Parasedimentitalea psychrophila: one gene and its partners. The main gene of each other region encodes a partner of the protein of the gene in region 2 in a complex. Links are inferred from orthologs where the notes say so. Each region holds a gene or a part of one and is shown on either strand. Other genes may lie near its edges. The genes, in order: accC, accD and QPJ95_RS09680.

The links.
Region 1: the proteins of accD (region 2) and accC are in contact, whole or in part, in a solved structure (PDB 8UXZ), measured with the Escherichia coli proteins. The link is inferred for Parasedimentitalea psychrophila from one-to-one orthologs.
Region 3: the proteins of accD (region 2) and QPJ95_RS09680 are in contact, whole or in part, in a solved structure (PDB 8UXZ), measured with the Escherichia coli proteins. The link is inferred for Parasedimentitalea psychrophila from one-to-one orthologs.

Annotation. Positions count from the first base shown.
Region 1 is NZ_CP127247.1:4,724,076-4,733,916, forward strand. The notes cover bases 5,985-8,895. They hold accC (acetyl-CoA carboxylase biotin carboxylase subunit), read left to right. Parts: upstream 5,985-6,720; coding sequence 6,721-8,070; downstream 8,071-8,895. Other genes in these bases: QPJ95_RS22890 (PAS and helix-turn-helix domain-containing protein), read left to right, coding at 5,985-6,069; accB (acetyl-CoA carboxylase biotin carboxyl carrier protein), read left to right, coding at 6,214-6,711; aat (leucyl/phenylalanyl-tRNA--protein transferase), read left to right, coding at 8,128-8,763; QPJ95_RS22910 (DUF2155 domain-containing protein), read right to left, coding at 8,727-8,895. Also shown: QPJ95_RS22865 (substrate-binding protein), read left to right, coding at 1-1,340; QPJ95_RS22870 (branched-chain amino acid ABC transporter permease), read left to right, coding at 1,486-2,508; QPJ95_RS22875 (branched-chain amino acid ABC transporter permease), read left to right, coding at 2,513-3,715; QPJ95_RS22880 (ABC transporter ATP-binding protein), read left to right, coding at 3,727-4,482; QPJ95_RS22885 (ABC transporter ATP-binding protein), read left to right, coding at 4,553-5,308; more of QPJ95_RS22890, read left to right, coding at 5,533-5,984; more of QPJ95_RS22910, read right to left, coding at 8,896-9,068; outer membrane lipid asymmetry maintenance protein MlaD, read right to left, coding at 9,092-9,544; QPJ95_RS22920 (NADH:ubiquinone oxidoreductase subunit NDUFA12), read right to left, coding at 9,573-9,841. UniProt on the Escherichia coli protein: This protein is a component of the acetyl coenzyme A carboxylase complex; first, biotin carboxylase catalyzes the carboxylation of the carrier protein and then the transcarboxylase transfers the carboxyl group to form malonyl-CoA.
Region 2 is NZ_CP127247.1:1,417,210-1,426,950, forward strand. What follows is about bases 1-2,811. They hold accD (acetyl-CoA carboxylase, carboxyltransferase subunit beta), read right to left. Parts: upstream 1,979-2,811; coding sequence 1,022-1,978; downstream 1-1,021. Other genes in these bases: QPJ95_RS06860 (bifunctional folylpolyglutamate synthase/dihydrofolate synthase), read right to left, coding at 1-915; QPJ95_RS06870 (CPBP family intramembrane glutamic endopeptidase), read right to left, coding at 2,039-2,811. In the rest of the region: more of QPJ95_RS06870, read right to left, coding at 2,812-2,929; QPJ95_RS06875 (DUF6478 family protein), read left to right, coding at 3,213-3,974; QPJ95_RS06880 (hypothetical protein), read left to right, coding at 3,986-4,363; QPJ95_RS06885 (isocitrate lyase/PEP mutase family protein), read right to left, coding at 4,360-5,112; QPJ95_RS06890 (bifunctional transcriptional activator/DNA repair enzyme AdaA), read right to left, coding at 5,109-6,167; QPJ95_RS06895 (S41 family peptidase), read right to left, coding at 6,309-7,640; QPJ95_RS06900 (murein hydrolase activator EnvC family protein), read right to left, coding at 7,657-8,781; gpmI (2,3-bisphosphoglycerate-independent phosphoglycerate mutase), read right to left, coding at 8,778-9,741.
Region 3 is NZ_CP127247.1:2,003,378-2,013,185, forward strand. The notes cover bases 4,753-7,630. They hold QPJ95_RS09680 (acetyl-CoA carboxylase carboxyltransferase subunit alpha), read right to left. Parts: upstream 6,734-7,630; coding sequence 5,771-6,733; downstream 4,753-5,770. Other genes in these bases: QPJ95_RS09670 (M48 family metallopeptidase), read left to right, coding at 4,753-4,855; QPJ95_RS09675 (GntR family transcriptional regulator), read left to right, coding at 4,926-5,576; QPJ95_RS09685 (LysE family translocator), read right to left, coding at 6,868-7,464; QPJ95_RS09690 (Lrp/AsnC family transcriptional regulator), read left to right, coding at 7,538-7,630. Also shown: QPJ95_RS09650 (aminotransferase family protein), read right to left, coding at 372-1,769; QPJ95_RS09655 (aspartate aminotransferase family protein), read left to right, coding at 1,952-3,280; QPJ95_RS09665 (TIGR02300 family protein), read right to left, coding at 3,739-4,068; more of QPJ95_RS09670, read left to right, coding at 4,169-4,752; more of QPJ95_RS09690, read left to right, coding at 7,631-7,990; QPJ95_RS09695 (hypothetical protein), read right to left, coding at 8,186-8,782; QPJ95_RS09700 (L-malyl-CoA/beta-methylmalyl-CoA lyase), read right to left, coding at 8,855-9,808. UniProt on the Escherichia coli protein: Component of the acetyl coenzyme A carboxylase (ACC) complex. First, biotin carboxylase catalyzes the carboxylation of biotin on its carrier protein (BCCP) and then the CO(2) group is transferred by the carboxyltransferase to acetyl-CoA to form malonyl-CoA.

The DNA of each region.
Region 1 (9,841 bases), 3.3 Mb from region 2 along the record:
CCAATTCGAAGTTTACTCGTCGTGGTATGCTGAAAACCGGTGCTATCGCCGGGGCCGGTGTTGCACTTCCGACGATCTTTACCGCGTCTTCCGTCGCGGCCTATACCAATGAACCCACTGGCAGCTCTGTCACTCTGGGCTTTAACGTCCCACAAACTGGCCCCTACGCCGACGAAGGCGCCGACGAGTTGCGCGCCTATCAGCTGGCAGTCGAGCACCTGAACGGTGAAGGCGACGGCGGCATGATGAACACTTTCAGCTCCAAAGAGCTGCAGGGTAACGGCATCATGGGCAAAAAGGTCGAGTTCGTCACCGGCGATACCCAGACCAAATCTGACGCCGCCCGCGCATCGGCCAAGTCGATGATCGAAAAAGACGGCGCGGTGATGATCACTGGCGGTTCATCCTCGGGTGTTGCCATCGCGGTTCAGGGTCTGTGTCAGGAAGCAGGCGTGATCTTCATGGCCGGTCTGACCCACTCGAACGACACCACTGGCAAAGACAAGAAGGCCAACGGTTTCCGTCACTTCTTTAACGGCTACATGTCGGCAGCGGCGCTGGCGCCAGTGCTTAAGGGCCTCTATGGCACCGACCGCAACGCCTATCACCTGACGGCTGACTACACTTGGGGCTGGACCCAGGAAGAATCGATCGCAGCTGCAACCGAAGCGATGGGCTGGAACACAGTCAACAAGGTGCGCACCCCGCTCGCCTCGACTGACTTCTCATCCTATATCGCTCCGGTGCTGAACTCAGGCGCCGATGTTCTGGTTCTGAACCACTACGGCGGCAACATGGTGAACTCGCTGACCAACGCAGTTCAGTTTGGCCTGCGCGAGAAGATCGTCAACGGCAAGCAGTTCGAGATCGTTGTGCCGCTGTACTCGCGGCTGATGGCCAAAGGTGCTGGTGCCAACGTTAAGGGCATCCACGGATCCACCAACTGGCACTGGTCGCTGCAGGATGATGCCTCCAAGGCATTTGTTAAATCCTTCGGCACCAAATACGGCTTCCCACCAAGCCAGGCGGCGCACACCGTTTACTGCCAGACACTGCTTTATGCAGATGCTGCAACACGCGCGGGCACCTTTAACCCATGTGGTATCGGCGAAGCTCTCGAAGGCTTTGAGTTCGACGGTCTGGGCAATGGTAAAACATTGTACCGTGCTGGCGATCACCAGTGCTTCAAGGACGTGCTGGTTGTGCGCGGGAAAGAGAACCCAACCTCCGAGTTCGACCTTCTTGAAGTTGTCGAAGTCACTCCGGCGGCTCAGGTCACCTACCCGATCGATCACCCGATGTTTGCAGGCGGTGCCCTGGGCACTTGTAACGCAGGCTAAGGCCATCTGACCGGGCCGGGCGCGCAACACTTGCGCCCGGCCCATTCTCACCCGGCCGCCGGATCTAGCTGATCGACACGGGGGACCCCCCCCGAGGCCGCCGGACTCTCATACAGACCAGACGACAAACCCAAAGGTGGGGGCTATGGACGCAATCCTATTGCAAATCTTGAACGGGCTCGACAAGGGCTCTGCCTATGCGCTGATCGCGCTGGGACTGACACTCATTTTTGGCACGCTAGGCGTGGTGAACTTTGCCCACGGGGCCCTGTTTATGATCGGTGCCTTCTGCGCCGTCACCGTCCAGCGGCTTCTTAACATCAGCTTTGAAACGGTGGATGAAACCCAGACCGATTTTCTCGGCAATGCGCTGAAGGTGAAAACCCCCTATGTCGAGGCCTGGTTCGGCCCTGAGACGGGTGGAGTAATCATTGACTGGGCGGTGCCACTGGCGATCCTGTTTGCCGTGCCTATTATGGTTTTTGTTGGCTATGCGATGGAACGCGGGCTGATCAAACACTTCTACAAACGCCCCCATGCGGATCAGATTCTGGTGACCTTTGGCCTCGCCATCGTGCTGCAGGAAGTGATCAAGTTTTTCTACGGCGCCAACCCGATCCAGACCCCTGCCCCCGAGGTGCTGAGCGGGATTATCAATGTCGGTGCCATCATCGGCATGGATATCGTCTATCCGGTCTGGCGGGTTGTCTATTTCTTCTTCTCCCTGCTGGTTATCGGCGGCATCTTCTCGTTCCTGCAGTTCACCACCTTTGGCATGGTGGTGCGCGCTGGCATGGCCGACCGCGAGACCGTGGGCCTGCTGGGCATCAACATCGACAAGCGGTTCACCATCATGTTTGGCATCGCAGCCGCCGTCGCGGGTCTTGCCGGGGTGATGTATACCCCGATCAATTCACCCAACTATCACATGGGCATGGATTTCCTTGTGCTCAGCTTTGTGGTGGTGGTGGTTGGCGGCATGGGCTCACTGCCCGGTGCTGTGCTGGCCGGCTTCCTGCTGGGAATTCTCGAAAGCTTTGCCTCGATGAACGAGATCAAATCAATCATCCCCGGCATCGACCAAATCATCATTTATCTGGTGGCAATCATCATTCTGCTTGTACGTCCCCGAGGCCTGATGGGCCGCAAAGGCGTGATGGAGGACTAAGAACATGCTCGGAATGAACAAAAACGACACCTCAATGCTGCTGCTTGTCGCCGCATTGACGATGCTGGCCCCCTTTATCCTGAACCCGTTCCCGACGGACAGCGGATTGGCACAATTCAACGCCGGATACCCGGATCTGATGCAGCGGTTTGTGATCTTTGGCATCTTCGCCATTGGCTTCAACATCCTGTTTGGCCTCACTGGCTATCTCAGCTTTGGCCACGCCGCCTTTCTGGGTGTCGGCTCCTATTCAGCGGTTTGGATGTTCAAACTGCTCAGCATGAACGTCATCCCCGCCATTATGTTGTCGGTGGCCATGGCGGGGCTCTTTGCACTGCTGATCGGCTATATCTCGCTGCGGCGCTCGGGGATCTATTTTTCAATCCTGACGCTGGCCTTTGCACAGATGTCGTTCAATCTGGCCTATTCGGTGCTGACCCCGATCACCAATGGTGAAACCGGTCTGCAACTGACCCTGAATGACCCACGGATCTTAGGTGTGTCGCAGACGGCTGACGGCTCGATCCCGGTGACCAGCCTGTTTGGTCTCGAAATGCGCTCGACCTTTGAAATGGTGGTCGGCCCCTGGGCGTTCCAGTTCAACGCTGGCTACTACCTCAGCGCATTGATCCTGCTGGCGGCTTTCTACCTGTCGATCCGCATCTTCCGCTCACCCTTTGGGCTGATGCTGCGCGCCGTGAAATCCAACCAGCAGCGGATGAACTACACCGGGTTGAACACCCGCCCCTACACCCTGGCCGCTTTTGTGATCTCCGGCATGTATGCCGGTCTGGCTGGCGGGCTGCTGGCCTCGATGGATCCGCTGGCAGGCGCCGAGCGGATGCAATGGACCGCCAGCGGCGAAGTGGTGCTGATGACCATTCTTGGCGGCGCCGGCACCCTGATCGGTCCGGTTCTGGGCGCAGGTTTCATCAAGTACTTCGAGAACATCTTCTCCAAGATCAACGAAAACGTATTGCACGGTTGGTTCGGCGCGCTGCCCGATGGGCTGGAGGATCTGCTGGTCACACTGGTCTACCCCTTTGTCGGCAAAGGCTGGCACATGACGCTGGGCATTCTGTTTGTGCTGGTTGTGGTGTTCTTGCCCGGTGGCCTGGTCGAAGGCGGCCAACGCATCGCCAACTGGGTACGTCGTAAAAAGGCGGGCAATAACAAGCCCACCAGCACAATCGAACCTGCGGAATAAGGAGACACAAGATGGGAATTCTTGAAGTCAAAGGCGTCAACAAGCGGTTCGGCGGGCTCCAGGCGCTGGGGGATGTGAACCTCAGCGTCAAGGAAAACTCGGTCCATGCCATCATCGGCCCCAACGGCGCCGGTAAATCCACCCTGCTGAACGTGCTGGTGGGCAAGCTGATCCCGGACACCGGATCGGTGATGTTCGATGGCAAATCAGTGTTGGGACGCGCCCCCTATGAGATCAACCAGATGGGCATCAGCCGAGTGTTCCAGACGCCGGAGATCTTTGGCGATCTGACGGTATTGGAAAACATGCTGATTCCCTGCTTTGCCAAGCGCGACGGGGCGTTTGAGATGAACGCCATCACCTCGGTGCTCGGCCAAAGGGATGTCATTGAGAAAGCCGAGCATATGCTGGAAGAGATGAACATGGCGGACAAGCGGCATATGCATGCCGCCGCCCTGTCCCGTGGTGACAAACGCCGGCTGGAGATTGGCATGTGCCTGTCGCAAGAGCCCCGGCTTTTGTTGCTGGATGAACCCACTGCCGGTATGGCGCGGGCTGACACCAACAACACCATCGACCTGTTGAAACAAATCAGTGACGAGCGCGACATCACCATCGCCATCATTGAACACGACATGCATGTGGTATTCTCGCTGGCCGACCGGATCACCGTTCTGGCCCAAGGCAGGCCGCTGGTCGAAGACGATCCGCAAAACATCCGAGGCAACCCTCTGGTGCGCGAAGCGTATCTCGGTGAGCAAGCCTAGGGAGCATCGTCATTCACCCCGAAAACTGGACACCGGTTTTTGAATTGGTTGAGTGAGAAAGGAAATAACTATGAACGTCAAACCCAATTTCTCCAAGAACGCCAATCAGGCGACCACCGCTCCGGCCTTTCTGTCGGTCTGGGACATGCATGCCTATTACGGCGAAAGCTATATCGTGCAGGGTATTTCCTTCAATGTGCACGAGGGCGAGATCCTCGCCCTGTTGGGCCGCAACGGCGCGGGCAAAACCTCAACCCTGCGCGCCATCGCCCGGATGGACGATCCTCAGTTGAACAAGGGCGAGATCTGGCTGGATCACCAGCCGCTGCACAACATGGCCGCCTATCAGGCCGCGGCCGTCGGTCTGGCGCTGGTCCCCGAGGATCGCCGCATCATTGCCGGGCTGACTGTCGAGGAAAACCTGCAACTGGCGCAGATCGCACCGCCAATCGGCTGGTCTCTTGACCGATTGTACCAGATGTTCCCGCGTCTGGGAGAACGCCGCAAGCAAGAGGGCGTCACCCTGTCGGGGGGCGAGCAGCAAATGCTGGCGATTGCCCGCGCCTTGGCCCGCGACATCAAGGTGCTGTTGCTGGATGAACCCTATGAAGGCCTGGCGCCAGTGATTGTCGATGAGATCGAAAAGACCCTCATTCACATCAAGGAACAGGGCATCACCACCATTATCGTTGAACAGAACGCAGTGCGGGCGCTGAAATTGGCTGACCGCGCCGTGATCCTCGACACCGGCGGCATCGTGTTTGACGGGCTGGCCTCCGAGGTACTGGAAAACGAGGAATTGCGAGCAGAGTATTTGGCGATTTAGAAAGTTCTCCTTGTCATAGGTCTCGTCAATACACCGCAATTTAAGGGCTGCCTCCGTCTGGAGGTGGCCCTTTCAATCTGCAAACATCAAAATGGACAGCGGCCAACAGTGGCTCTGCCTGCGTTGCAATTCGACGGGTTTGGCGCTGGTCCATTTAGACAGTAATCCTGCTCATTCTTATAGACGGCTTTAATTTTCTCGACAATCAGTCCACACATGCCGCCATGAGTGATATCGCCTTTGACCACGCCCCCATCGGGCTCGCCCAACTGGAACAGCGCATCATCCGGCGCTGCAATCTGCAATTCGCCGAGACCTTTGGCGACGACCCGGAGGCCTTTATTGGCATCGAGATCGCCGAGCTTTACCCCAGCCGCGAGGATTTTGACCGTATCGGCACCCGCTTGCAGCAAGATGATGTTCAGGCCGGCCGATATGATGATGAACGCATCATGCGGCGGCTGTCGGGGGATTTGTTCTGGTGCCGTGTGCGCGGCCGCTCGCTCACCCCTGAGCATCCGTTTCGCGCCGGAATCTGGTCTTTTGCGGATATTTCGGAAGACCGACCGGTGGTCTCTCTTACTCCGCGCGAACGGGATGTCGCGATCCTGACCTGTCATGGGCTGTCCGCCAAGGAAATCGGTGCCAAACTGAACCTGTCTTATCGCACCATCGAAACCCATCGGGCGCATCTGCTGAAGAAATTTGCCGCCCGCAAGCTGCCGGAACTGGTGGCCAAACTGACTGGTATGCCGCTGTAGATCGAGACCAATTGCAAAACGGAGCGCAAGGTCCCATGTTAGCATCTGGTTAGGGTGCTTTCATTGCGGGCAAGCTTGCCCTATAAGCGCGTAAAAATTCGGCCTATGCTGCAAGCAGGCCATAGGGAACCGGCTGAGGATCAAATGAAAAACAAATCTCACGAAGCAGACGTAGCCTTTATCAAGGCATTGGCCGAAATGCTGCGCGACAACGATCTGACCGAATTGCAGGTCAAACGGGATTACGGCGATGACGACAGCCTGAATGTGCGCGTCTCTCGCAAGATCACCGTCATGTCGGCCCCGGTTCAGGTTGCGGTGCCTGCCGCGGCTCCGGCCGCTGTTGCGGCTGCGGCCCCTGCAGCGGCCCCTGCGGCGGCGGCGCTGTCTGACGACCCTGCCAGCCACCCCGGCGCCGTGCCCTCTCCGATGGTCGGCACCGTCTACATCCAGGCAGAACCCGGCGCGCCAGCCTTTATTTCAGTCGGCTCCAAGGTCAGCGAAGGCGATACCCTGCTGATCATCGAAGCGATGAAGACGATGAACCACATTCCGGCCCCCAAGGGCGGCACGGTCAAGCGCATTCTGGTCGAAGACGGCGCCGCTGTGGAATTCGGAACACCTCTGGTCATCATAGAGTAAGGATCTGACATGTTTGACAAGATCCTGATTGCCAACCGCGGCGAAATCGCCCTCCGCGTGATCCGCGCGGCACGCGAAATGGGCATCGCCAGCGTTGCGGTGCACTCTACTGCCGACGCCGATGCCATGCATGTGCGGATGGCCGATGAATCGGTCTGTATCGGGCCGCCAGCCAGCATTAACAGCTACCTGTCGATCCCGGCCATCATCTCGGCCTGTGAAATCACCGGTGCGCAGGCGATCCACCCCGGCTATGGTTTCCTGTCGGAAAACGCCAATTTTGTGCAGATCGTCGAAGACCACGGCCTGACATTCATTGGCCCCACCGCGCAGCACATCCGCACCATGGGCGACAAGATCACCGCCAAGGACACTATGAAGGCGCTGGGTGTTCCCTGTGTTCCCGGCTCCGAAGGTGGCGTTCCAGACCTGGAAGCGGCGCAGAAAATTGGCGCTGAAATCGGCTATCCGGTTATCATCAAGGCCACAGCTGGTGGCGGCGGCAAGGGCATGAAAGTGGCCAAAACCGCTGCGGACATGGAAATGGCCTTTCGAACCGCACGCGCCGAGGGCAAGTCCAATTTTGGCAACGATGAAGTCTACATCGAGAAATACCTGACCACGCCGCGTCACATCGAAATTCAGGTGTTTGGCGATGGCAAGGGCAAGGCCGTACATCTGGGCGAGCGCGATTGCTCACTGCAGCGCCGCCACCAAAAGGTATTCGAGGAAGCCCCCGGCCCCAGCATCAGCGCAGAAGAACGCGCCAAAATCGGCAAGCTCTGCGCCGACGCGGTTGCCAATATCAACTATATCGGCGCCGGCACCATTGAGTTCCTCTATGAGAACGGCGAGTTCTTTTTCATCGAGATGAACACCCGCCTGCAGGTGGAACACCCGGTCACAGAGGCGATCTTTGGGGTTGATCTGGTGCGCGAACAGATTCGCGTCGCTGAAGGCCTGCCAATGTCGTTTGGTCAGGACGATCTGACGATCAATGGCCATGCCATCGAGGTGCGAATCAACGCCGAGAAACTGCCTAACTTTGCCCCCTGCCCCGGCAGAATCACCCAATACCACGCCCCCGGCGGATTGGGTGTGCGGATGGATTCAGCGCTGTATGACGGTTATTCAATCCCACCCTTTTACGACAGTCTGATCGGCAAACTGATCGTGCATGGCCGCGATCGCAACGAGGCAATTTCCCGCCTGAGCCGGGCTCTGGGCGAGCTGATTGTCGATGGGGTTGACACCACGGTGCCGCTGTTTGACGCCTTGCTGGCCGAGCCTGACATCCAGTCTGGCAATTACAACATTCACTGGCTGGAACGTTGGCTTGACGATAACCTTGCCAGTTAAAACCACCGTAGCGGTGCGTGCCAGCACGCACCCTACAACCACCATCAGGGTCCTGCGATGACAGGGCTGACAGCTGACTTACTGTTGTTGGCCTATGCATCCGGGGTCTTTCCCATGGCCGAGCATCAGGATGATCCGGAGGTTTTCTGGGTCGATCCCAAGCGGCGTGGAATTTTGCCCTTGCACGGATTTCGTATGTCGCGCTCTCTGGCCCGCCGACTGCGCCGCGGTGACTATCAGATCACCATAAATCAGGATTTCGCGGCCGTTCTGACCGCCTGCGCCGACCGCGCCGAGACCTGGATCAATGCCGACATCCATGCCCGCTATGTTGAGTTGCACCAGATGGGCAAAGCCCACTCCGTCGAGGTCTGGCAAGACGGAGAGCTGTCGGGCGGTGTCTATGGCGTCACCCTGGGCGGCGCGTTTTTTGGCGAAAGCATGTTTTCACGCCGCCGCGATGCCTCCAAAATTGCCCTGTGTTACCTGATAGATCGCCTGAATCAAGCTGGGTTCACCCTGTGTGACACCCAGTTTCTCACCGCGCATCTCGCCTCGCTGGGCGGGGTCGAGATCAGCCGGGCCGCCTATCAGCGGCTCCTGCGCGATGCGCTACTGCTAAAGGCCGACTTCACCGCCCCAGCGGTGCCGACGGCTCAGGAATTGCTGCAGCGAAGAACCCAGATATCATAACGGCTGTGATCCAGCGCACTCAGCGCCGGGCTGGAGGCAATCATCCAGCCCTCGAACTGCACCGCTCCGCTGTCCGGGTCACGAATAGTCAGGAACGCATAGGCATCGCCGGTGGGATTGTCCGCCGGGTAGCGACACTCTGACAGTGTCACCAACAGCCCGAACAGTTCGGCGCTGCCACCGCTCGGGATATTGGCATCCACGGTATGGCCGTTGACCTTGTCCAGCCCCCGCACGACCGCCCCAGGGGCGGAGACAGCGCTGTCCTGCGCCCAAATCGGGGCGCCCAGCCCCCAGGCCAGCATCAGCAGGCCGGAAAAAAATGGCTTCACGAGTCCTCACCACTGCCGGATACAAACTTCAGCAGCAGGGTAATCAGGCTGACTGCACCCTGGGTGTCTTCGATCTCGTCCCCCGGTTCAAAATTGAACGGCGATCCGCCGGGCATGATTTCCACGAAATTCCCGCCCAACAACCCCTCGGAGGACACCACGATGGCGCTGTCGTCGGGGATATCAATGCCTTGCTGCACTGAAAAACGGGTGTCCGCGCGATAGGTCTGCGGGTTCAGTTCAACATCGGTCACAGTGCCGATCTTGACCCCGGCCAGACGCACATCGGTGCCAACGCCGACACCTTCGAGAGAGCGGAACGAGGCGTTGAGCCTATAATCTGCGCCGGATTGCGACAGACCCGTCGCCTGTCCCGCATAGACCGCAAAGCCAATTGCTGCGGCCAGAACGACGCCGCCGACCAGAACTTCGGTAGTGTTGTGGGACATTGTGTTGCGCCTCTACCGGGGCCGGATGTTACTCCGGCACCCATGCCTCATAATCGCTGCGCGCTGCCGGTTCGCCGGCCTGGCGAATCGATCCCTGCGGCGCATAAGCCATTGCCGTACCTGTCAGGTTTTCCTGATGCGGCTTTTCCCAGTCCTTGTGGACCAGTGGCTGTTCTGACGGCAGTTCATCAAAGGTCCGGTGCAGCCAGCCGTGCCAGTCCGCATTGATGCGCGTGGCCTCGATCTCGCCGTTGAAGATCACCCAGCGTTTGCTGTCATCGGCATTGTGATAATACA
Region 2 (9,741 bases):
CAGCTCGGCCTCGGGTGCGGATTGCACCAACGGGCCGGTTTTCAGGCGCTGCATTCGGGCGGGCCAGACCGCGTTTGTCATCGCCGCTTCGCAGGCCGTATCATCGGCGCCGAGATGACGCAGGACAGCCAGAGCCGCGCCGGCGTTCTGGATCTGGTGCGCGCCCAGCAGCGCCGGTAACGGCAGGTCCAGCAAGCCGCGCTCATCCTGAAACACCAGGCGCCCGTGTTCCTGGGTGACGTGCCAATGCTGGCCCTGGGCGATCAGCGGCGCGCCAAGCCGGGCCGCGGTGGCCTCGATGACCTCCATCACCTCCGCAGGCTGAGGACCAACGACGCAGGGCACGCCGCGTTTGAGGATGCCTGCTTTCTCGGTGGCGATCTTGCTCAGAGTATCGCCGAGGAATTGTTCATGGTCGATCGAGATTGGTGTAATGACCGTCAGTTCCGGTGCTGCAATCACATTGGTGGCGTCCAACCGGCCGCCCAGGCCAACCTCAAGCAAGGTGTAATCCGCCGGGGTGCGGGCAAAGGCCAATAGGCCGGCCACGGTGGTGATCTCAAAATAGGTGATGGTTTCACCACCGTTCTTTTCATAACATTCGTCCAGAATCTCGGTCAGATGCGCCTCGGTTATCAACTCACCAGCCAGCCGGATCCGTTCGTGAAACCGGGCCAGATGCGGCGAGGTATAGGCATGGGCGGACTTCCCCATGCCCTCGATCCCGGCGCGGATCATCGCCTGTGTCGAGCCCTTACCGTTGGTGCCAGCCAGATGGATGACGGGTGGCAGCCTATCCTGCGGATTGTCCAGCGCCGCCAGCAGCCGCCAGACCCGGCCCAGCGTCAGGTCCATCAGTTTGGGGTGCAGCGCCATCATGCGGGTCAGGATGGTATCAGAGGAGGCTTGGGTCATTGGAGGCAAATCCCTGTGACAGGTCGCTTACGGAAAAACCGCCCACCGTTTCGGGCAGGCGGCAAAACAAGGCGGCTATGTGCGCATGAAAGTCTGAGTAACGCCGCTAAGGTGCGGCGGCTTCGGTTTTTGCGGCGTCCCGGGTGTCACTTCCGGCGTCCGGGGTTGCCTCGTCCAACTTGTCCGGGGCCGGCAGATCGCCAACGATCTGCGGCGACAGGCCCATCAGCATGCGGATAATTGTGATCAGCTCTTTGCGCAGATCGGTGCGCTTGGTGACCCGGTCCAGAATGCCGTGATCCAGCAGATATTCAGCCCGCTGGAACCCTTCGGGCAGTTTTTCACGGATGGTCTGTTCGATCACCCGGGCGCCGGCAAAGCCGATCAGCGCATTGGGTTCGGCGATATGGACATCCCCCAGCATTGCATAAGACGCGGTGACGCCGCCGGTGGTCGGGTGAGTGAGCACGACGATATAAGGCAAGCCCGCCTGTTTCAGCATCTGCACCGCAATGGTCGTCCGCGGCATTTGCATCAGACCCAGGATACCCTCTTGCATCCGGGCGCCGCCAGCGGCGGAAAACAGCACCAAGGGCCGCTTCAACTCAACCGCCCGCTCGGCTGCCGCAAGAATGGCGTTGCCGACATACATGCTCATCGAGCCGCCCATGAACGAAAAGTCCTGCGCCGCGGCAACAATTGGAGTGCGGCCCATTTCGCCTTCGGCGATCAGCATCGCTTCGCCTTCGCCAGTCTTTTTCTGTGCCGCCTTCAGCCGGTCCGGATATCGTTTCTGGTCGCGGAATTTCAGCGGGTCGGCGACCGGCATCGGCACCTCGATTTCGGTGAATATGCCACCGTCGAACAGCGCATCAAAGCGCGCCCGAGGGGTGATCGCCATGTGGTGATCACAGTTGGTGCAGACATTCAGATTGTCGCTCAACTCGCGGTGAAACAGCATGGTGCCGCACTCGGAGCATTTCTGCCACAGGTTCTCGGGGACTTCGCGGCGCGAGAAGATCGAATTGATCCGCGGCCGGACGTAGTTGGTAATCCAGTTCATAGCAGGCCTCTGCTGGGGCAGTTTGACCTCCCAGATAAGGCCACACGACGGCAATTGCAATCAGCGGCGTATCGCAAGGCGCGCCACCAGCCAGCCGATGACCATCAGGGCAAAGTCCACCGCCAGCCAGGGCCGCAATGCCGCGGCGTCCGACATCTCATATGGCAGCAGATAAAGCGCCAGACTGTTGAGACTGCTGGGCGAGGCAAAAAGCAATAATGCGGTGAAGTTATTGAAGAAATGCACCGCGACTGCCGGGCCTATGGTGCCGGCACGGGCGGTGAGGTCAGCCATCAGAATGCCAAACACCCCCGCCCAAATGGCAATCAGAACCGCATTTTCCCCGGCTTCGGCAGGCAAATAATGGCCCAGAGCAAACAGCAGTGACGGCACGACCAGCCAGATCAGCGGCTGACGGTAACGCGCCGCCAGCCCTTGCTGAAGATAGCCGCGAAACAGGATTTCCTCGGCTCCGGTCTGCACCAACAGCGCCGCGGCGGACAGCGGCAACAGGGCCAGCCAGGTCAGCACCGGCAGATTGGCAACCATCGGCGCCCCCATCTGGTACGGCGGCAACAGCAGCAGCGCCCCGGCCAGCGCCATGAGATACAGGCTGACCTGTGCGAATTGCCGGGCCATCGCCCGAGGTGAGCCGGTGATACTGAATAAGGAACGTCTCTGCATGAGCCAGGCCGCCACAGTGACGCCAACGATGACAAAGCCAAATCCCCCCAGCAGCGCCAGCATGGCAGGCGGATTCGATCCGTCCTGCAACCCAGCCAGCCAGGGGCCGGGAAACAGGCTGGCCAAAAGGCTATAGGCCAATGAGTACAGCAGAAACCCAACCCCGATGATCACCAGCAGCCCAAGGATCAGCCGCCACAGCTGAGCCCGGTTGCGGGCGCCGGACACCAGCGCCTCTTGGGCGGCGTAGCGGCGGTTATCTGGCATATGTGCGGCGCCGGTCCACGGGCGGAGTGCAGGTCATCACCGATCCAGTTGCGGCATGGTCGGGCGCGTTTGTAAGGATTTTCATGCTGAACGGTAGGCAGGATTAGCCGCAAAGACAAGTTGGCGGGTGGGGCAGCGCGGCCGCAGCGGCTTTCGGTCTCAGCGGAGCGGTGGCGCAAATCCCTGACCCCAGTTAAGAAAGCGAATTGCCGGCTTGGTTAACAAGCGTTACATTGCGGGCAATCAACAGGGCAAAACGTCCGCTGATCTATTTGAGGGCACTATGGGCAGGATACTGGACCGACTGTTTCACCACCGTGCCTTGAGCCATTGGCGCCAGAATGCCCGGCAGGCAGAGCTTGCTCCGTTGAGTGAGCTGAGAGCGCAACGCAATCGGGCGCGTCAATTGCGCGCCCATCTGGATCGTTTGATCCATGTGGCCGAAGGACGGTTGGCGCTGCCGCAGATCGGATCCTCCTTTTTCCCCAAACCCCATGGCACCGACTGGTCCTGGCGCCCCGCTCTGTGGCGTGGCCCGCTGGCTGAACCTGGCCTGTCTTCCGCCGCCTCCAAATCCAAGCTGGGCGACGAGGTACAGCTGTTCCACGACTGCACCTATTCTGAGCTGACCCTGCGCCAGCTGCGCAACACACGGGAACAGGATCTGGCCCCTTTTGGCCTGCGAATGGATGTGTTCCAGTTTGACGGGTCGTTTCTGTCACTGGTGATCGAGCTGCCTCCCGAGGCCGCCGAGGGCATGACGCGCCAGCATCTGCTGCGGGTCGACAGCATTATCGAGACCGAAAAACCGCAGGAAATCTTTGTCCGCCTAAACATCAAACATGGCCCCAACACCGAACAGCTGGTGCGTGAGTTGCCGCTGGGTGATGCCTCTGCCCTGGTCGAATTTGATCTGGCCTATTCCCGCCTCAATGAAAAACGAATTGAAAAAATCTGGCTTGATCTGATTTTTGAAACCCCCGACATGAACCAGGTGATCCTGCGCGATCTCACCTTCTCGCGCCACCACCGCGCCGCTATTTGAGGACCACCAAAATGAGCGAGCTGTCGCTGAGCAAAATCCGCTTTCACACTGGCATCTGGGAAGGCCGGATCACCAATGCGCCGGACACCGGAGCCCGGCCTGATATTCAGGTGCGCTATTTGGATCAACTGGTCGACGGTGTGATGCTGAAAGAAGGCGGCACTGGCAGCGAGTGGAACTTGCAGGTTCTTGTGCCCAGTCACGCGGTGGCGGATGGCGTCCACAGTTTTGTCATTTATGACGCCGCCTCGGACCGCAAACTTGGTGATTTCACCCTGATTGCCGGAGAGGCGGCAGCCGATGACCTGCGGGCTGAGGTCACGCTTCTGCGCGCCGAGCTCGACATGCTGAAACGCGCCTTTCGCCGTCATTGTCTGGAAACCAACTAGCTCAGCGCCAGATAGGTCTGGGCAAGGGTTTGCATCGCCTGAACAAAGGGCTGCGGCCCATAGCTGCAGCGTGCCACACCGGCCCTGGCCACGGATTTGCGGGTCATTGCCTCTGTGCGCATCATCACATTGACCGGCAGCGGGCTGGCCTTGCAGATCTGGGCAATCAGCTCCAGATCCACCAGCCCCGGCACAAATAACCCACTGGCTCCCGCCGCAGCAAAGGCCCTGGCCCGCTGTATCGCCTCCTCCATCAGCTCAGCATGCCGGCTGGTGTCTTGCTGTTTCAGAAACAGATCCGTGCGCGCATTGATGAACAAATCGGCACTCGCGGCGCGGACGGCGCGCAGACGTTCAGATTGCTCTTCGATGCCATACAGCCCGGTGCCACCGACAATCTGATCCTCAAAATTGAGCCCCACAGCGCCAGCCGCCACGATCTGCGCGACATTGCCCGTCAGCGCTGCACCAGCCACCGCATAGCCACCTTCAAAATCGACACTCACCGGCACCTCGACGGTTTGTACGATCCGCTCGACAATCTGCACCAGCTGCGACAGTGGCAGCTGTTCTCCATCGCCGTAACCCTGTGCCCCGGCCACCGACCAGCTGCCTGTGGCGACCGCAACCGCACCCGCCTTGACCACCGCAGCGGCACTGCCCGCGTCCCAGATATTATACAGCACCAAAGGGTCTCCGGGCACATGCAGCGCTGCAAAATCCTGCGCCTTTTTGCTTTGTTCACTCACTTTGCGTCTCCATATCTTTGCTCAATCTCTATCAACCGCTGCTTGCGCCACAATCCGCCACCATATCCGGTCAGCGATCCATCCGCCGCAATCACCCGGTGACAGGGTACGATCAACGCCAACTGGTTGGCACCATTGGCCCGCGCCACCGCCCGCGCCGCCGAGGGTCGGCTAATGTCGCGCGCCAGTTGCGAATAGCTGCGGGTCTCACCGGCTGGAATAAGCTGCAGGGCGCCCCAGACCTGCTGCTCAAATGCGGTGCCATTCAGCGCCAGTGGCGTCGCGAAACACGCGCTATCCCCGCTGAAAAACCGGCCCAGCTCTTCGGCCACCTGTGCGGTTGGCTCCGGGCGACCAAAGCCAAGGCCACCGTTGCTGCTTTGCTGCAGCCTGGCCAGTTCTCGCGGCAGGGCCTTGCGGTCGATGAATTCCAGCAAGTGAAGCGCATGGCGACAGCTGACTGCGATCATCGAACCCAGCGGCGTCTCGATCCAATCGGCCAGCAGCAGGGCATCGCGGTTGAACTGTCCCGGCGATTGCCCGATCAACCGCGCAAAAGCGGCGCGAAAGGCACTGGCGGAATCAAAACCAGCGTCAATCTGCGCCGCAATAACCGGGTCGCCGGCGCTCAGCGCCGTGAAGCCCTGCCGCAGGCGGCGCTGGCGGGCCATTTCCAGAAAGGTCATGCCAAAGTGCCGTTTGAAACTGCGCCGCACGGTTGAGGCATCCAAACCCATGGCGCCGATATCATCCTCAGACCAGCGATATCCGGGACGGGCCTCAAGCGCCTGTAGCAAGCGATCAACAAGGGGATCGGCAGCGGCCATCGGGGCCAGCGGGTGACAGCGTTTGCAGGCCCGAAAGCCAGCGTCGATACAGGCCCCAACCGAGCCAAAGAACCGGCAGTTCTCGGGCTTGGGCTTGCGCGCGGGGCAGGTCAGCCGACAGAAAATACCCGTCGAGGTCACCCCGACATAGGCCCGCCCATCAAAGCGTTCATCCCGCGCCACCAGCGCGTCATACAGGGTGGTGAATTCTGGCAAATCAAACATCATGCCACAGTGATAGCCAATGCAGTGCCGACCCGTCGCCGGAAATCGGGCGTCGATGTAAATTGTGAAGTGAAATTTTGGACCGGCAGACAGAAAAGGCCGCCCCCAACGGGACGGCCCTGTTCTTTTAGCATTCTGTCCGGCTTATTTTGCCAGCGCTGACAGCCCTTTCAGCACATCAATGGCATAGGCCAGCTGATAATCGTCATCCCGCAGATCAGCCGCAGCTTCAGCCTTGGCGCGATCTTCTTCGATCTGGCGGATTTCGTCCTCGGACAGGCTGTCATTGTTCAGGCTGCCGCGAAGATCCGCTTCCGAGCGCATACGACGTGCGGTTGCCGCCTCGTCCTCTTCGGTATTCGGCCTGCGGCGTGGCTGTTCGACAATGATGTCAGGCGAAACACCCAGCGCCTGGATCGACCGGCCCGATGGGGTGTAATAGCGCGCTGTGGTCAGGCGCATGGCACCGTCTCCACGCAGCGGCATCACCGTCTGCACCGATCCCTTACCAAAACTCTTGGTGCCGACGATGATCGCGCGACGATGGTCCTGCAGGGCGCCGGCCACGATTTCAGAGGCCGAAGCCGATCCGCCATTGATCAGCACCACAATTGGCAGGCCTTCGGCCAGATCGCCAGGCGTGGCGTTAAACCGTTCGCCGTCTTCCGGGTTGCGACCCCGTGTCGAAACGATTTCGCCGCTCTCCAGGAACTCGTCCGAGACCCGGATTGCCTGGTTCAGCAGCCCACCCGGGTTGTTGCGCAGATCCAGCACCACGCCATTGACCTTATCAATACCGCCGGCCTCAGCAATCTGTTCTCTCAACCCGGAAATCAGGTTCGGCGTGGTCTGATCGTTGAAGGTGGAAATCCGCAGCACCACGGTCGAGCCCTCGGTGCGCGCCCGCACTGCTGTCAGCTTGATGGTGTCGCGGATAATCGACACGTCGAACGGCTCGTCCTCGCCTTCGCGCACCACGGTGATGATGATCTCGGAGCCCACCGGCCCACGCATCATATCCACCGCTTCATCCAGCGACAGGCCCAGCACGCTTTCGCCATCGACGTGGGTGATGAAATCGCCGGCTTCCATGCCAGCCTCATCCGCCGGGGTGCCATCCATCGGCGACACCACTTTGACAAAGCCCTCTTCCTGAGTGACCTCAATGCCCAAGCCGCCAAATTCGCCGCGCGTCTGCACCCGCATCTGCATCGCGTCATCGGGCGACAGATAGCTGGAGTGCGGATCAAGCGAGGCCAACATGCCGCCAATGGCCGCTTCGATCAGCTCGGTCTCATCGACCTCTTCCACGTATTGCACGCGGATGCGCTCAAAAATGTCACCAAACAGGTCCAACTGCTCATACACGGTAGCCGCGCGGGCGTCTTCCTGTGCCAGCAGCGGTCCCGCCACATAGGTGGTCGCCAGGATTCCTGCCAGCGTTCCGCCGACAGCTGCCATCGCAAACTTTTTCATATGCTTTTATCCATCCTTAGTCGGTACGGAACCAAATCTCAGGGTCCACGGGAGTATCATCCAGTCTAACTTCTATATAGAGCGTTTCTGTCCGGTCAGTTCCAGCCCCATCACCGCTTAGTGACAATATCGCACCGATTTCCGGTGTTGCGCCACCCATTAATCCGACAGGTGTCCCCTTGGGTATCACTTGCCCCGCCTCGCCAAAAACCTCGGCCAGTCCCGACAGCACAAACAACATGTCAGATTGCGGTTCAAGAATCACCACATTGCCCAGATCCAGCAGCGGCCCGCGATAGCGGATGGTTGCCGCGGTGGGAGAGGAGACCAGCGCCCGAGGTCGCGCCGCGATCAACAGGCCAGGGCGCGAAATACCAGCCGCATCCTGAGCTCCGAAACCGCGCAACACCAAGCCCTGCACCGGCAGCGGCACCTGGCCCCGCTGGGCGCTGATATCAGCACTGGTTTCGGCGATTTCACCCTCAACTATATTGGCAAGCCCACTGGCAAACCCCTGCAGGGTTTCAGTCGAGGCAATCAGGATCGAGGTGCGCACCGGATCATAGGCAAACCGGCGCGGCAGGTCGGTGCGGTCGGCAATCGCCGTCGACAGCTCGGCGCGCGCCCGTTGCACCCCTGCCAAACCGCTCTGCAGGGTGTCGGCGGCGTTTTGCTGCAGCAGGCGCAGGGTCTGCACCTCCTCCAGATCCCGTTTCAACACCTCGACACGAGCATGCAGTCCCGGGGTGACTTCGGCCAGCATCATCGCCGAACGGGCAGCGCCCAGCGGCCCCGAAGGATGCAGCAGCAGCACAGGCGGCGCCGAGGTCTCGATGGTCTGCAAAATCCCCAGCAGATCAGCCACCTCATCCTGGCGCGCCTGCAATTGCGCAACCAGCTGTGCCTCGCGCCGCGCCACCCGGCGCAACCCATCCCGCATCGCAGCCAAACCGGCCTCATAGGCGCGCACGGTTTCGGTCAGCGCCTTAACCCGGTCGCGCGCGCTGTCAGCCGCCTGCAACTGCAGGGTCGCCGCTTCCAGCTGCGTGCTGGCCGCGCGGGCCGCAGTGGCCGGATCCTCGGCGGCAACAGCCGCTTGCCCCAGCAGGCAGAGTAATAGAAAGACCGCGCGCCGCATCATTTCAGCAGGCTCTCACCGGTCATCTCCGCAGGCTGATCCAGCCCCATCAGCTCCAGCAGCGTCGGCGCCAGATCGGCCAGACGTCCGTCGCGCAATCTGGCCCCCGGCGGCCCGCCCACCAGAGCCAGCGGCACCAGGTTCAACGTATGAGCGGTATGCGGCTCACCGGTTTGCGGATTGACCATCACCTCGCAATTGCCGTGATCCGCGGTCACCAGCATCGCACCGCCAGCGTCTCGCAGCGCCGCAATGACCTGACCCAGACCCTGATCCACCGCCTCGCAGGCCTTTATCGCCGCCGCCAGATCGCCGGTATGCCCCACCATATCGGGGTTGGCGTAATTGGTTACGATCAAATCATAACCCGCCTCAATCGCCTCGACAAACTTGGCGGTGACTTCGGGGGCCGACATTTCCGGCTGCAGATCATAGGTCGCCACATCGGGTGATTTTGGCATAAAGCGGTCTTCGCCCAGCTCGGGCGCTTCCTTGCCGCCGTTCAGGAAAAAGGTGACATGCGGGTATTTCTCGGTCTCGGCCAGGCGGAACTGACGCAGCCCCTGTTTGGCCACCCATTGCCCCAGAGTATTGACGATCACCGCCTTGGGATAGGCCACGGTCATGTAGCTATTGTGATCATCCGAATATCCCACCATGCCCAATAAAGCCGCCAGTTTCGGCCGCCTGCCGGTGTCAAAGGCCTCAAACCTCGGCTGACCAATCGCCGCCAGGATCTCACGCGCGCGGTCGGCGCGGAAGTTGAGACAGAAAAACCCGTCGCCGTCCCGCGCCCCCGGGTACTCCCCCACCACCGAGGCCGAGATGAATTCATCTGTTTCAGACTGCTCATAAGACAGCGTCACCGCCGCCTTGGCATCCGCCACAAAACGGCCGCCGCCCTTGATCATCGCCGTATAGGCCTGACGGACCCGCGACCAGCGGTTGTCACGATCCATCGCA
Region 3 (9,808 bases), 590 kb from region 2 along the record:
GTATTGGCGCAGCCAGGTTTTGCGATCAGGATGGTGTTGCCGCCATAACCGGGTCAGAGTTGGCGTCTCAGTTGATCTGCGGTGGTGTGTAAGTGAGGCGAGTGGGGGCTTTGCCCCCGCCGCGGCAAGCCGCGACTCCCCCAGGGTATTTTTAGCCAGATGAAAGTCGGATCAATCCGCGACAGGCCGGTGGCGCTGCATCTGAAATTCCAGATGGGCCTTGATGGTGGACCAGTCAGTGGCGGTGATGGAGTAGACCGCCGTGTCGCGGAGGGTGCCGTTGCATATGAAAAAAGCGCCCCGTCAAATTCGGGGCGCTTTGGTTGCGGCCTGCCGCCGCGGTGATGGCGGCGGCAGGAGAGTGTGATTTGTTAGCCAAAAACCTTGGTTAGGGCCTTATCAACGCTGTCGGTGATCTGATCGATGTCATCCGCAGTGGCAATCAGCGCCGGTGAGAAGCACAGCACGTTATTCTTGCCGGGAATTGAGCGGTTGGAGGCGCCGATGATGACGCCCTGCGCACCGCAATCACCGGTGACCTGAGCAATCTGCGCCTCGGTGACCGGGTCTTTGGTGTTGCGGTCGGTGACCAGTTCGAGACCCAGGAACAGCCCCTTGCCACGCACGTCGCCAATGATCCGGTGTTTCTCCTTCAGCGCCTGCAGGTTGCCCATCATGCGGTCGCCCATGGCGTTGCAATTGCCCAGCAGATCTTCGTCTTCGATGATCCGCATGTTTTCCAGCGCCGCAGCCGGACCGGCGGTGCAGCCGCCAAAGGTCGAGATGTCGCGGAAATAGCTCAGCGGATCGCTTGGATCGTCCTTGAACATGTCAAACACTGCCTCGGTGGTGACGCAGAGCGCGATTGCCGCATAGCCCGAGGCGACACCCTTGGCCATGGTGACGATATCCGGCTTGATGCCGTATTGCTGATAACCAAACCAGGTGCCGGTGCGGCCGACACCACAGACCACCTCGTCGATGTGCAGCAGGATGTCGTATTTCTTGCAGATCTCCTGCACCCGATCCCAATAGCCGGGCGGAGGAGTGATCACACCACCGCCAGCGGTCACCGGCTCTAGGCACAGCGCGCCGACTGTATCGGCACCTTCGCGCAGGATGACCTCTTCGATCAGGTTGGCCGAGGCGATGCCGTATTCTTCGCTCGACAGGTGATCCAGGCCCTGCTCGTGGTTGCGGTATTCCATGCAATGGGGCACCCGGATGAAGCCAGGGGCCAGTGGGCCGTATTGCATCACCCGTTCGTCCTGACCGCCCGCCGACATGGTGGCCAGAGTGCCGCCGTGATAGTCGCGGTCGCGGTACAGGATCTTGTGCTTCTTGCCGCCAAAACGCCGGTGGGCAATCTGGCGCACCATCTTGAACGCCTTCTCGTTGGCCTCGGAGCCCGAGTTGGTGTAATAAACCCGGCTCAGGCCCGGCATTTTCGAGATCAGTTTTTCGGCATAGAGCGAGCCGGGGATCGAGCCGGCAGTCTGGGCGAAATAGCACAGTTTCATCAACTGGTCATAGACCGCCTTGGCGATGCTTTCGCGGCCATAGCCGACGTTGACGGTCCAGACACCGCCCGAGACCGCATCCAGATATTCTTTGCCGTTCTGATCCCAAACCCGCATGCCCTTGCCCTCAAGGATGATGCGCGGATCATTGGTTTCAAACTGCTTGTGCTGAATCAGATGATGCCAGATGTGAGCCTTGTCGGCGTCGACGATGTGGCTGATGTCGTTTTCATTGAAGGTGCCATCCATGACAAATCCTTTCCGCGATTTGAGTGTTTGCATTGCGCTCAGGCGGGGCAGGCCGCCTGAGTCGCCTTGGATTCCAGAAACGCTAAAAACAGGGCGAGCTCTAGGTCCAGATTTTGACGAGCATTGTGTCCAGTGGCGCGCGGGCGCAGAATGCGGGCGACAGCCAGATGGAGAGTTGGATAATGAGTCACGTGTTTCCCCGCCATACCAAGGCGCAATTGCCCACCGCCGTTGCCGGTGATGGTTGCTATCTGATTGACGCGGATGGCAAGCGGTATTTCGATGGCTCCGGCGGAGCGGCGGTGTCTTGTCTGGGGCATTCTGACGCGGGTGTGATCCGGGCTGTGCAGGATCAGGCTGGAAAACTGGCCTTTGCCCATACCAGCTTCCTGACCTCTGAGCCGGCCGAGCAGCTGGCCGATCTGCTGATCGCCCATGCGCCGGGGGATCTGGAGCGGGTCTATTTTGTCTCAGGCGGCTCTGAGGCAACTGAGGCGGCGATCAAACTGGCGCGGCAATACCATGTGGAGCGCGGCGAACCGCAGCGCCGACATCTGATCGCCCGGCGGCAAAGCTATCACGGCAACACGCTGGGGGCCTTGGCGGCGGGGGGCAATGAATGGCGACGGGCGCAGTTCGCGCCGCTACTGATCGACATCTCGCATATTGCGCCCTGTTATGAATATGCCGACCGCGGCGATGGTGAGAGCGCTTTTGACTATGGCCAGCGGGTTGCCAATGAGTTGGAGGCGGAGATCCTGCGCCTTGGTCCTGATACGGTGATGGCCTTTATGGCGGAACCGGTGGTCGGGGCCACCTCGGGCGCGGTGCCGCCGGTTGAGGGCTACTTCAAACGTATCCGCGAAATCTGTGATCAATACGGCGTGCTGTTGATTCTGGACGAGGTGATGTGTGGCATGGGTCGTACCGGCCATCTGTTCGCCTGTGATGCGGATGATGTGGCCCCTGACATCCTCTGTATCGCCAAGGGCCTTGGGGCAGGCTATCAGCCCATCGGTGCGATGCTGTGCTCCAAGCAGATTTACAGGGCGGTCGAATCGGGTAGCGGGTTTTTCCAGCACGGTCATACCTATATCGGTCATCCGGTGGCCACCGCGGCCGCATTGGCAGTGGTGAGGGCGATGCTTGATCGCGGGCTGGTACAGCGCAGCGCCCAGATGGGTGAGAAGCTACAGTCCGCCTTGGTTTCGCGATTCGGTCAGCATCCCAATATTGGTGACATTCGCGGTCGGGGGCTGTTTCGCGGGGTGGAACTGGTCGCGGATCGCGAAACTAAGACGCCGTTTGATCCAAGTCTGGGGCTGGCCAAGAAAATTAAGAAGGCGGCCTTTGAGGCTGGGTTGATCTGTTACCCGATGTCGGGCACCCGCGATGGTGTGCTGGGCGACCACATCCTGCTGGCTCCGCCGTTTATCATCACGGATGAGCAGATCCTTGAGGTGGTGGATAAGCTGGAGCTGGCGATTGGTCAGTGCCTGCCCAAGGGGTGATTGCGGAGTGAGGTATCGGCCCGTTCGTTGCCCGGCAAATAGCCGGGCGGCGACAAAGGTTTCGAATTTGGGTTTTTTGGTGTTTCAAGCCAAGTTGAACTGGCCAGGCTAGATTTTACAGGGACCAAACTTTTACAGGGACCAGACTTTTTGGATGTCCAGTGACAGTGCCTGTAAAGGTCCCCGGAGGGTATCGATCCATATAAAATAAGAAAGGTTGGTGGAGCCTAGGAGGATCGAACTCCTGACCTCCTCGCTGCCAGCGAGGCGCTCTCCCAGCTGAGCTAAGGCCCCAACCTGTTCCGTTTGACGTTGCCGTCTTGCGGTGTGTGGCTGATTTAAGGGACGATGGCGCATACCGCAAGCGGAAAATGCGCCACCATCCAAGCTTTTTTTCGAGGCGCTGAAAATCAGCTGTTCGGGTCGAAAAAATGCACTTCTATACCGCTAGAAAACGATTAAGAATCGTCATCGTTTGCGGCGACATCGGCGATTTCTTCGAGAGGCACAGTATCTTCGTCCTCGTCGTCATCATCCAGAACATCATCGCCCAGATCGATATCATTTGTATCGTCATCATCCAGCACTGTGTCGTCGGCGCTGGTGCCTTCTTTGGCTTTCAGGGTTGCCGCATCTTCGGCATCCGCTGCCATCATCCGGCTTTTTCCGGTTTCCGGTTCCATCGCTTCCCCCGTATAGGGGCTGACGATCGGAGACTTGTTCAGGTCGTAAAAGCGCTTGCCGGTGGTTGGGCAGATGCGCTTTACGCCCCATTCTTCGTTGGGCATGTGTATCCCCTTGATTTATGCATGAGTCGTATCGACGATTCCGGTGACGTGCCATATGAGATGGGAACTGTCAAAGGCTTTAGTCCATTAAGGGGTCCGCATGGCCGACCATCACCTGCCCGGAGCCCCTCCGGTTCCGCTGACTTTGCGCCGCTCGCCGCGGGCGCGCCGGATCAGCTTGCGGATCTCGGCGCTGGACGGGCGGGTGACGCTGACGCTGCCAAAATCACTGCCCGAAGGGGACGCGCTGGCCTTTGCCGCCGAGAAGGAAGACTGGATCAGAAGCCATCTGGCCAAGCACCCTGAGACCGTGGCGGTGCAAATGGGGAGCTGTCTGCCCATTGATGGCCGGGATCGCCGCATTGTCGCCGCCAAAGGCAAACGGGTGCTGGTCCGCGAGGATGAGATCGAGGTGCCCGGTGATCGGCCGGGGCGGGTGTTGCAGCGGTTCTTGCGTGAACTGGCGCGGGACCGGCTGGCGGCCGCGTCGGATCACTATGCCGCAACATTGGGCCGCTCCTATAGCCGTATCACCCTGCGCGACACCCGCTCTCGCTGGGGCTCCTGCACCTCGGATGGCGGCTTGATGTATTCCTGGCGGCTGATCCTGGCGCCGCCAGAGGTGCTGCGCTACGTCGCCGCACATGAGGTGGCGCATCTGGCGGAAATGAACCACTCAGCCGCATTCTGGGCCCAGGTTGAGCATCTCTACGGCGACTATCAGCCGCCCCGCCGTTGGTTGAAAGCCCAAGGCGGCGGCCTGCACCGCTTTCGGTTCGACCTTTGAGCAGGCCCGGGGCCGCAGATCTTTGATCAAGGGTGGTTGACGGAGCCTGTGTTTGTGATCACATGGGTGAATGATGGTATCTCCCCGCCCTTCAGATCAGTCCACCTCCGCACATGAACGGGTTTACCGCGCCCTGCGCACCCGGATCATGCATGGCGAGATTGCGCCGGGGCAGGCGCTGACCCTGCGCGGCATTGGCCGCGAGTTCGGCGTCTCCATGACCCCCGCCCGCGAATCGGTGCGCCGACTGGTGGCCGAAGGGGCGCTGTTCCTGTCCTCGTCGGGGCGGGTCTCCACCCCGGAGCTCAGCAACGAGCGAATCGAAGAGCTGGCGGCGTTGCGGGCGCTGCTGGAGGTCGAGCTGGCCAGCCGGGCGCTGCCCCGGGCGCATATGGCGCTGATCGACCGGTTGCAGAGCATCAACATGGGCGTCGCCGAGGCGGTGTCGAAACGTGATGCTGTTGGCTATATCCGCTCGAACCTCGATTTTCACCGCACCCTGTATCTGCGCGCACAGGCGCCGGCGATGCTGGCCATGGCGGAAACCGTCTGGCTGCAGCTGGGCCCCACCATGCGGGCGCTATACGGGCGCCTGCGCCGCACCGAACCACCCCGCAATCACAAATTGATCATCGCCGCACTGAAGGCCGGCGACGAGCCGGGATTGCGACTGGCGGTGCGCTCAGACGTGACCCAGGGGCTGCGGATGCTGGCAGGGTAGGGCAATTATCTCAACCGGGTCTCCCGCCCGTCGCCGATCTGCTGCCGCAGACAGGCCTCCCGTTGGGCCCGGCACTGCGCAAAGCGCAGCGCCGCTCGCCATTGATTTCTAAGGTGGTGGGTGCCGGATAAGGTGGCGAGCTCTTCTGTTGCAGCGTCACCCTTCCGGGCGCACGCTGCAACGGCGAACTCAGATTATGCTGCCAGACCCTTGGAGCCAAGATCCAGATATTTCTGCTGACGATCCTTGATGAGCGCCGGACCGTCCAACGGTTTCAGCTCGTTCAGCAACTGCTGGATGGTCTCACCAACGGCCTGGATTGCGGTGTCTGCATCCCGGTGGGCGCCGCCCTTGGGCTCCGCAATGATGTGATCGACAACACCCAGTTCAGCTAGGTCGGTGGCTGTCAACCGCAGCGCCTGCGCCGCCTCGCGCATTTTCTCGGCGTCTTTCCACAGGATTGAGGCGCAGCCTTCGGGGGTGATGACCGAATAGACCGAATGCTCCAGCATCGCCACGCGGTTGGCCGAGGCAAAGGCCACCGCGCCGCCTGATCCGCCCTCGCCGATGATGATCGACACCAAGGGCACGCCGATCTGCAGGCAGGTCTCGGTGGAGCGCGCAATGGCTTCAGACTGGCCACGCTCCTCGGCGCCTTTGCCAGGATAGGCACCGGGGGTGTCGACCAGGGTGATCACCGGCAGGTTAAATTTGTCCGCCATCTGCATCAGCCGGATCGCCTTGCGGTAGCCCTCGGGCCGGGCCATGCCAAAGTTCCGCTCGATGCGGGATTTTGTGTCACTGCCCTTTTCGTGGCCAATCACCATGACCGGCTGATCGTTGAACCGGGCCAAACCGCCCATCACCGCCAGATCATCGGCAAAGTTGCGATCACCGGCCAGCGGGGTGAATTCGGTAAACAGCGCCTTGATGTAGTCTTTGCAATGAGGCCGCTCTGGATGGCGCGCCACCTGGCATTTGCGCCAGGCGGTCAGATCTTTGTAAAGACCCTCAAGCAGTTGCCCGGCCTTGAGGTCCAGAGCCTTGGCTTCGGACTCGATGTCCATCTCTTCATTGGCGCGCGCCAATGCGCGCAACTCTTCCGCCTTGCCTTCGATTTCGGCCAGGGGTTTTTCAAAATCCAGATACTGGGTCATATAGCCTCACACGCGCGGAATTTCCCGATATATGGCCTTACCTGCGGTCAGATGCAACTCAGCAAGGTTTGAAATTCGCGCCCGTGGCAGATCGCCGGGCATTGCCCAACCTCATTCGGCGGTCTGTCGCAGTCTTATGCGGGCCAGATCACCGGGTATAGCGACGCCACCAACAATATGGCCATGGTCCAGTTAAACGCGCTCAGGCGGCGCGGGTTGGTCAGGATCTTGGCCATCTGCTGCCCCAGCACGGTCCAGGATCCCACCGACGGCAGGTTGATGGCGCCAAAAACAGCGCTCACCAGCAGGATTGCGGCAATGGTCTGATCCGGGGTGTAGGCACTGATGGCGGTCAGTGCCATCGCCCAGGCCTTGGGGTTGACCCACTGAAACGCAGCCGCCTGCAGGAATGTCATCGGCCTGCCCTGTTTGTCGCTGGCGCTGGCCGGACTGGCATGGGCGATTTTCCAGGCCAGCCACAGCAGATAGGCCACCGATCCGGTCTTGAGCACGGTGTAGCTGGCTGGATAGGCATCAAACAGCTGCACCAGCCCAACGCCAACCATCAGCACCATGAACACAAACCCCAGCGCCACGCCCAGCATATGCGGAATGCTGCGGCGAAAGCCGAAATTGGCCCCCGAAGCCATCAGCATCAGATTGTTGGGCCCCGGAGTGATCGAGGATACGAAGGCGAACAGCGCAAGCGCCAGGAAGAGATCATAAGTCATGGCGGCATATTTGTGATGTTTTTGGCCAAATGTAATTGCGTTTTACTGTGACTTCCGTCAAATTTTGCAACAAATGGCGAAAATAGATCATATAAACCAGCAAATATTGCGCGAGATGTCCCGCGATGGCCGCATCAGCAATCTGCAACTGGCCGACCGGGTCGGCCTGTCGCCCTCGGCCTGTCTGCGCCGGGTGCAGGATCTGGAGCGCGCGGGCATCATCACCGGCTATCGCGCGGTGCTGGATCGCCAGGCGATGGGGGTCGGCTTCGTCACCTATATCGGCGTTGGGCTGGGGGAGCATACCAAAGACGCGCAGATGGCGTTTGAACGGGCAATGGATGAGGCACCTGAGGTGGTGGAATGCCACAATATTACCGGCACCATCGAATACCTGCTGCGGGTCGAATGCCCGGATTTGCCCAGCTACAAACGGTTTCATACTGATGTATTGGGAACCTCGCCTTATGTGACGGCGATCACCACTTATGTTGTGATGGGGTCGTCCAAAGATCTGCGTGCCTGAGTGTGGCGCATGGCTGTTTTTGAGTATTTTCGGCAAAAAGAAACATTTGGCTCCAGGGCGCCATAATTCTCGTTGCTAAAAATACTCATCTTGCCCCGCTGCGACATAGACCTTCGTTGAGGTGAGTGGGGATGACGTCGCCGTCGCCGTCTGCTTTGGCGAGGTTGCCGCTTATCGCTGGCGGATTTGGTCTGGCTAGGGCGCAGGCAGCAGCGCCTGTGTCGCAATCTCGGGCGAGGCTAGCACCGGGACGTCAGTCTGTATCATCCCGGCCGCCCCTGCCATCGAGGCCTGCGCCAGAACCACGCAGCCATAGCGCTGCTGCGTCAGTGCCTGTTCAATGTCCGCGGCCAGAGCCTGATTGAAGCTGGCCGTCTGGCCGGCCTCAAACAGCGGCCAATGCGGTGCCAGTTGCAGGCAGGTCAACTGAGGGTCAGAGCGGCCAAAGGCACGCCGCAGCAGCGCTTGGGAGGGCTGCGCCGTGCTGTCGAGGCAATAGGCCAGCAACACCGGCCCACCGATCAATGCGGCCTGCATCATCATCGGCCAGTCGATGCGGATGGCGCCGGCCGCCTCGGCCACCGGGCCGATGGTGGTGCAGCTGCACAGAACCGGCGCCTCAGCCGCCTTGACTGCGGCGGCAATTTCTGCGGCCAGTCTGTCGTCAATTCCGTTTTGGGCGCGCGCCAGCCAGTCCGGGCGCACCACATGATGCAGGTCGGCTTGCGGCGCCAGCCTGTCAAAGGTGGCGCAATGCACCTTGGCAGTGTGCAGAAGGGTCAGATCGGTCATGTGGTTGGGGTCCCTTGCGGTGCGTGCAAGCACGCACCCTACATTGATCAGACTGGACTGCGGTGAGGCAGTCTAGCCACCTGATATCAGCTCGGACTGGGCGACGATAACCTCGGCCTGTTTGATGCTGGCAATATCCACCAGGCGACCCTTGTAGACGGTGGCGCCTTCGCCCTTGGCCTTGGCGGTCTCCATCGCAGCCAGGATCTCGCGGGCTTCGATGACGGCAGCATCGGAGGGGGTGAAGACCTCGTTTGCCAGCGCGATCTGCCTGGGGTGGATGGCCCATTTTCCGACCATGCCCAAAGTGGCCGAGCGCAGCGCCTGGGCGCGGAAGCCTTCGTCATCGGAGAAATCGCCAAAGGGGCCGTCCACCGGCAGCACGCCGTGGGTGCGGCAGGCGGCAACGATGGCGACCTGTGCCCAGTGCCAGGGGTCGGACCAGTGTTTTTGACCTTCGTGCAGCATATAGTAGTTTTCCTGGGTGCCGCCGATGCCGGTGGTCTGCATGCCCATCGAGGCGGCAAAATCCGCGGCGCCGAGGCTCATCGCCTGCAGCCGGGGCGAGGCGGCGGCGATCTCTTCCACATGGGCAATGCCCGCCGCCGATTCGATGATTACCTCAAACGAGATCGGTTTTGTCCGACCCTTGGCGCGCTCAACCGCGGTGACCAGTGCATCCACCGCATAGACATCGGCGGCACAGCCCACTTTGGGGATCATGATCTGATCCAGCCGGTCGCCGGCCTGTTCCAGCAGATCCACCACGTCGCGGTACCAATAGGGCGTGTCCAGCCCGTTGATCCGCACCGACAGGTATTTATTGCCCCAGTCGATGCTGTTCAGCGCCTCGATCACATTGGCGCGGGCGCTGTCCTTGTCCGAAGGGGCGACCGAATCTTCGAGGTCGAGATTGATCACATCCGCAGCCGAGGCGGCCATCTTGGGGAACAGTTTGGTGTTTGAGCCGGGGCCAAACAGCTGGCAGCGATTGGGGCGGGCCGGGGCAGTGGGCTGGATGCGAAA